DNA from 3 places in the Turicibacter faecis genome. Region 3 is predicted to be linked to each of the others. Evidence: predicted binding sites of a transcription regulator. Region 3 holds the regulator's gene; each other region holds the start of a gene.
What was found. Region 3 encodes HrcA, which represses chaperone genes, less so after heat shock. Its sites were predicted from a motif close to TTTTAGCACTNNNNNNNNNNNAGTGCTAAAA; they were not measured.
Positions count from the first base shown of each region.

Region 1: AACH31_RS01275 (co-chaperone GroES) is a predicted target of HrcA. The motif match lies at 1,275-1,305, and genes of this name have one in related genera.
Region 2: htpG (molecular chaperone HtpG) is a predicted target of HrcA. The motif match lies at 1,230-1,260, and genes of this name have one in related genera.

Region 1 covers NZ_AP028127.1:241,380-243,661, reverse strand. Annotated here, with positions in the region: gene groL (chaperonin GroEL) at 1-931, opposite strand, end outside; gene AACH31_RS01275 (co-chaperone GroES) at 971-1,258, opposite strand; gene AACH31_RS01270 (type III pantothenate kinase) at 1,487-2,260, opposite strand; gene coaBC (bifunctional phosphopantothenoylcysteine decarboxylase/phosphopantothenate--cysteine ligase CoaBC) at 2,254-2,282, opposite strand, start outside.
Region 2 covers NZ_AP028127.1:929,672-931,953, forward strand. Annotated here, with positions in the region: gene AACH31_RS04480 (YhgE/Pip domain-containing protein) at 1-1,161, shown strand, start outside; gene htpG (molecular chaperone HtpG) at 1,279-2,282, shown strand, end outside.
Region 3 covers NZ_AP028127.1:1,328,915-1,331,196, reverse strand. Annotated here, with positions in the region: gene trxA (thioredoxin) at 1-162, shown strand, start outside; gene hrcA (heat-inducible transcriptional repressor HrcA) at 344-1,375, shown strand; gene grpE (nucleotide exchange factor GrpE) at 1,388-1,945, shown strand; gene dnaK (molecular chaperone DnaK) at 1,971-2,282, shown strand, end outside.

The sequences.
Region 1 (2,282 bases), 1.1 Mb from region 3:
TTGTATTTTTTAATTCTAATCCTAATTCTTCTGTTACTAACTGTGCACCCGTTAAAATAGCAATATCTTCTAACATGCGTTTGCGACGATCACCAAAACCTGGAGCCTTAACAGCTACAACATTAAATGTTCCACGTAACTTATTAACAACTAATGCTGCCAATGCCTCATTTTCAATATCGTCTGCTACAATGACCATTGGACGTCCTGTTTGAACCAATTGTTCAAGAATAGGTAAAATATCCTGTAAAGTACCTACCTTAGAGTCGGTTACTAAAATATAGGGATTATCCAAAACGGCTTCCATTTTATCCGTATCAGTCACCATATAAGAAGATAAGTATCCGCGGTCAAACTGCATCCCCTCAACAATATCCATTGTCGTTTCAAAACCTTTTGACTCTTCAAGTGTAATAACACCATCATTTCCAACTCGCTCCATTGCCTCAGCAATCAGTTTACCGATTTCCTCATCTGCTGCTGAAATAGCTGCTACGTTAGCAATTGATTCTTTGCCTTCAATTGGTTTTGAATTAGCCTTTAATGCTTCTACCGCTACTTTCACGGCACGCTCAATTCCACGGCGAATCGTTATTGGATTGGCTCCAGCCACAATATTTTTATTTCCTTCCCTAATCATCGCCTGTGCTAAAACTGTCGCTGTTGTCGTTCCATCACCCGCAACATCATTTGTTCGACTTGCAACTTGAGCAACTAATCTAGCTCCCATATTTTCAAATTTATCCTCTAACTCAATTTCCTTAGCTATTGAGACACCATCATTAATAATTTGGGGCGTTCCAAACTTTTGTTCTAAAATAACATTTCGTCCCTTTGGTCCTAAAGTTACCTTCACCGTATCAGCTAACTTATCCACACCACGAATCATTGCACGGCGGGCATCTTCTGCAAATAAAATCTCTTTTGCCATACTATAAAATCCTCCCTTATATTAATATCTATTTATAACTTACTCAACAACCGCTAAAACATCATCCGATGATAAAATAACTAAATCTTTTCCTTGATGGGAAACTTTTGTTCCCGCAAATCCATTATAAATGACACGTTGTCCTACACTAACAGAAGGCGTCTTAAGCGTTCCATTCTCTAAACACTTTCCTTCCCCAACGGCCACGATAACACCCTCTGAGTGACTTGGCTTTGAAGTCTCTTTTGAAAGAATGATCCCACTTGCCGTTTTCTTCTCAAGCTCAACAATTTCGATAACAACATTATCGTTTAATGGTCTTAACATGTCTTTCCCTCCTCGTTTTTATCACTCTATTATAATGAGTGCTATTAAATAAATTATACAGAGATGAATAAATAATGGCAATAATTTTAAGAAAAAATCCTTTTTATTATTATCTACCTACTGATTAATATGCTTCTTAGATCTATTTATTCCAAATACATGGGAGAGCCTTTTATTTATGATAAAAAAAGACCAAGTGTGGCACTTGGTCCCTATTTTTTAAAAGGTTTAAAATCCGCCTTTATTTTTATGATAAATGATTCTCATTCCTTTAAATGCAAGATCTGGATCATAAACATCAATCATATCAGTTTCGTTATATATAATGCGCCCCAATCCCCCTGTGGCCACTACTTTGATATCCTTTCCAACTGCCTCTTTTACCTTCTTAATAATATATTCTGTTTGGCCAATGTAACCGTAAACCAAACCACCTTGCATACTAGTAATCGTATTACGGCACATAATCGTTTCTGGCTTCTTAATTTCAATCTCTGGTAATTTAGCTGCCTGCGTCCATAGCGCCTGTGCCGAAATTTCAATCCCTGGAGAAGTTACTCCAAATTCAAACTCCCCGTTCTCATTTACATAATCATAAGTTGTGGCAGTTCCAAAGTCAATAACAAGCGCAGGGCCTCCATAAATATAATAAGCAGCCGCAATATCTACAATACGATCCGCCCCAACTTCACGAGGATTTTCCGTTCTAACACTAATTCCAGTCTTAATTCCAGGCCCTACAATCATTGGTTCAATATTAAAATATTTACGAATAGCATTAGTTAATGAATGCATAATTTTAGGAACTACACTCGAAATTAAAACAGCCTCTACCGCTTGGGGATTAATATCCTTTGTTTGAAGAAAAGAAAATAACGTAATTCCAAACTCATCAGATGTTCTTTGTAATTTAGTTGTTAAACGAAATGTAGCAATTAAATCGTCTTTATCATATACCCCTAACGTAATGTTAGTATTTCCGACATCAATAACGATTAACATATTGTTCCCCTTTTCTTTATTA
Region 2 (2,282 bases), 400 kb from region 3:
AATAAGTTTCCTGCAGGGCGATTTGATGAAATGATTGCGCAACTTGAGGGAGTTCAAGGTGATTTAGCTCGTGTTCAACAGCTACTAGAAAAGGTTAAAGGTCAATTAGCAACAGGAGAAGGACCAGATTTGACAGTGTTTGATCAAATTTTAACTTTATTAAATGATGTATCTAACACAGCCGATTCAATTGTTAAACGTTTTGATGACGAAATTGCTCCCTCTTTAAATCAAGTTATCGATAAAGCGTATGAAACAGCAGAGTCTGTCTTAACTGTTTTAAATGAAGCAAGTAATAAGTTACCTGATGTAACAAATTTATTAAATACCGCCTATAGTGGTTCTGACCAAGGAATTTCGGCAATTGAGTATATTAATGGAAAGCTTCCAGAGGCAGAGGAAAAACTACAAACGTTGACAGAGAAACTTGGAGAAATAAACAGTAGTGAAGGGTTACAGGAAGTATTAACGCTCATTCAAGAAGGAATTGCTCAACGTGAAAGCTTTATGGCTACACCTGTTGAGTTAGTTGAAGAAACGTTATTCCCAATGCATAATTATGGAACAGCGATGACGCCATTTTATAGTGTACTTGCTCAATGGGTCGGAATGACATTGTTAATTTCGATGTTAGCTGTGCATGCAAGAGGAGAGTATAAAAAAAGCGAAGAATACTTTGGTAAGTTACTTTTATTTTTAAGTATTGCGCTTCTTCAAGGATTAATTATCGCATTGGGGGATTTATACCTATTGAAAATTTATTGTATGAATCCACTCTTATTTGTGGGCGGTATCTTGTTCACAAGTGTCGTTTTTACATTCATTATTTACTCACTTGTCTCTGTTTTTGGAAATGTCGGAAAAGTTGTTTCGATTATTCTGCTCGTTTTACAGGTAGCGGGTTCTGGAGGAACCTTCCCTATCCAATTAACTCCAAAATTTTTCCAAATCATTTATCCGTTTTTACCGTTTACTTATGCCATTTCGTTTGCACGAGAATCAATAGGTGGGGTTGTTCAAAGTGTTTTATCTAGAGATATAGTGATTCTAAGTACTTATATTATAGTAGCTATTCTCGTCTCAGTTTTCTTGAAAAAACCGCTCAACCGCTTGATGTCAGGATTTAGTGATAAATTTAAAGAAAGTGGGTTGGGAGAATAACGGAAGGTTAATTTTTCTTAAAAAAGATTGACACGCTAATAGGGGTATGATATAAAAAGAGTAGATTGTATTAGCACTCTTACTTAACGAGTGATAAAACAAGAGGGAGCGATTCAATTGAAACAGTTTAAGGCAGAATCAAAACGTTTACTTGATTTAATGATCAACTCGATTTATACGCATCGCGAGATTTTCTTGCGAGAATTAATTTCAAATGCAAGTGATGCTATTGATAAACTTTACTATCGAGCACTAACGGATCACAATTTAAGTTTCAATTCGGAAGATTATTTTATTAAAATTACGGTTGATGAGGCAAAGCGCCAAATTAAAATTTCGGATACTGGAATTGGGATGACAGAAGCGGAATTAGACGAGCATTTAGGAGTCATTGCAAAGAGTGGTTCGTTACAGTTTAAAAAAGATACAGAATTAGAAGACGGACATGATATCATTGGTCAATTCGGTGTTGGTTTTTATTCTGCATTCTTAGTGGCGGACAAGGTAACGGTGATTTCAAAAGCATTAGGGGCAGAGACAGCCTATAAGTGGGAGTCATGCGGTGCAGATGGTTATGTGATTGAACCATGCGAAAAGGAATCTGTGGGAACAGATATTATCCTAACGGTTAAAGAAAATACCGAAGATGAAAACTTCGATGAATATTTAGACCCATACAAATTAAAAGCAATTATCAAAAAATACTCTGACTTTATTCGTTATCCAATTAAAATGGATATCACACATTCGCAATTAAAAGAAGGAACAGAGAATGAATACGAAGAAGTTACAGAAGAGCAGACAGTGAATAGCATGGTTCCAATTTGGAAAAAGAATAAACGCGAATTGACCGATGCTGATTATCAAGCTTTTTATCACGAGAAACATTTTGGATTTGACAATCCATTAGCTCATGTTCATTTAAGTGTTGATGGGAATGTTAGCTATCAAGCTATTTTATATATTCCTGAAAAAATGCCATATGATTTCTACACAACGGAATATGAAAAAGGGTTAGAGTTATATTCAAGCGGTGTTTTAATCATGAATAAATGTGCGGATTTATTACCCGACTACTTTAGCTTTGTAAAGGGAATTGTAGACTCAGAGGATTTATCATT
Region 3 (2,282 bases):
GTTGTAAAAGTTAACGTTGATCATTGTAAAGAAGTGGCAGCAGAATATCAAGTCATGTCAATTCCAACATTAATTTTGTTTAAAGATGGTCAAGCTATTCAACAAACGGTAGGTTTCCAACCAAAAGCTTCATTATTATCATTAATTGAAACAAATAAATAATAAAAAAGAAAAAAGAGGATATACTGAAGAAGTAGCCTCTTTTTTTATGTTTAAACAGAGGGGATAGGGTAAAAGAATAAAATGAAATAGAAAATAAAAAAATTAGCACTTAATTGTTGACAGTGCTAATAGGAAGATATATAATTGTATTAGCACTTGATGATGAGGAGTGCTAAAAGAGGTGTTTACATTGCTAACAGAACGGCAGATATTAGTTTTAAAGGCAATTGTAGAAGAGTTCATACAGACTGCACAACCTGTTGGTTCTAGGGTCCTTTCTAAAAAGGAGGATTTGAATTTCTCCGCGGCTACTATCCGTAATGATATGGCTGATTTAGAGGATTTAGGATTTATTGAAAAAACTCATACATCAAGTGGACGTGTTCCTAGTCAAAAGGGTTATCGTTATTATGTAGATTTTATCATCAATCAAGAACCAATAGAAACGACACCAGAGGTAGGAATATTTAAACAATTGTTAGAACAAAAACAATTTGAGCGCGAAACCACAATTAAAGAAGCGGTGCGTCTCCTATCAAGCTTAACAAATTATACGTCTATTTTACTTGGTCCCTCTAGGGATTACAGTCGGGTGAAAAAAATTCAGTTTGTTCCAATTTCTGCACGCCAAGCGGTATTTGTTTTAATTACGGATCAAGGGCATGTTGAAAGCCGAACAGTTACATTACCTGAAGATATGGACATTGCACGAATGGAGACTATTATTAAGGCGCTCGATGAATTATTAGTCGGTGAATACATCGGTCGGGTTCAAGAAAAATTGACTGAGAGTTTTGAAAATCAACTGCATGATTTCATTTCTTATAAGGAAGAGATTATGTATGCCATGTTACAACTTTTGACTCAGTCATTAAATCAACATAACTATATTTTAAGTGGAAAATCAAATATACTGAAGCAACCCGAATTTAACGATTTAGATAAAGCTTATCATTTATTTAATATGATAGAAGCCGACGAAATTGTTAAAGTGATAGAGGCCGATGAAGATAGCCACCAATTAACGGTCAAAATTGGACAGGAAAATGAGATTAAGGCGATGGAGGATTGTACACTCATTACAGTTCCTTATCAAATTAATGATTATGAATTTGGTAAGATTGCCGTTTTGGGACCCACTCGAATGGAATATCGCAAGATTATTCCTCTGTTAGAACAGGTCGCTCGCATTATGTCTGATTTATATAAATAGGAGGTGGGACGATTGAATAAGGAAGCCCAATCAGTTGAGGAATTAGACGAAACAACTATCGAAGAAAATGAATCAACGTGTTGTCAAGAAAATGAAGAGACAACAGAAGTTGTTGAAGAAGTTTCGGAAACAGAAAGTTTAAAGCAACAAATTGAAGATTTAAAAGATCAATTATTAAGAAATGCTGCTGAGCTTGAAAACTTTAAACGTCGAATGAATGAAGAACGTACACGTGAAATGAAGTATCGTTCCCAATCAATCGTAACAAGCATTATTCCAGCGATTGATAACTTTGAGCGCGCTTTAGCGACAACCGTTGAAGATGAAAGTACAAAAACATTTTTAACAGGCTTTAAGATGATTCACGCTCAACTTGTAGAGGCGTTAAAACAAGAAGGCGTTGAAGTCATCGAAGCAGAAGGTGTGGCTTTCGATCCAACTGTTCACCAAGCGGTGATGCAGGAGTCTGTTGAAGGTGTAGCTTCAGGTATTGTTTTACAAGAGTTACAAAAAGGATATAAGTTAAAAGATCGCGTGATTCGCCCGTCGATGGTGAAAGTAAGCGAATAAAAATAGATTAGGAGGATGAATCTCTATGGGTAAAATTATTGGTATCGATTTAGGAACAACAAATTCATGTGTCTCTGTAATGGAAGGTGGAGAAGCTAAGGTTATTGCGAATCCAGAAGGTTCTCGTACAACACCATCTGTTGTTTCATTTAAAGGTGACGAACGTCAAGTAGGTGACGTAGCAAAACGTCAAGCAATTACAAATCCAAATACAATCATGTCTATCAAACGTCATATGGGTACAAATCATAAAGTGACAATTGAAGGTAAAGAATATACACCACAAGAAATCTCAGCGATTATTTTACAAAACTTAAAAGCAACGGCTGAGGCATAT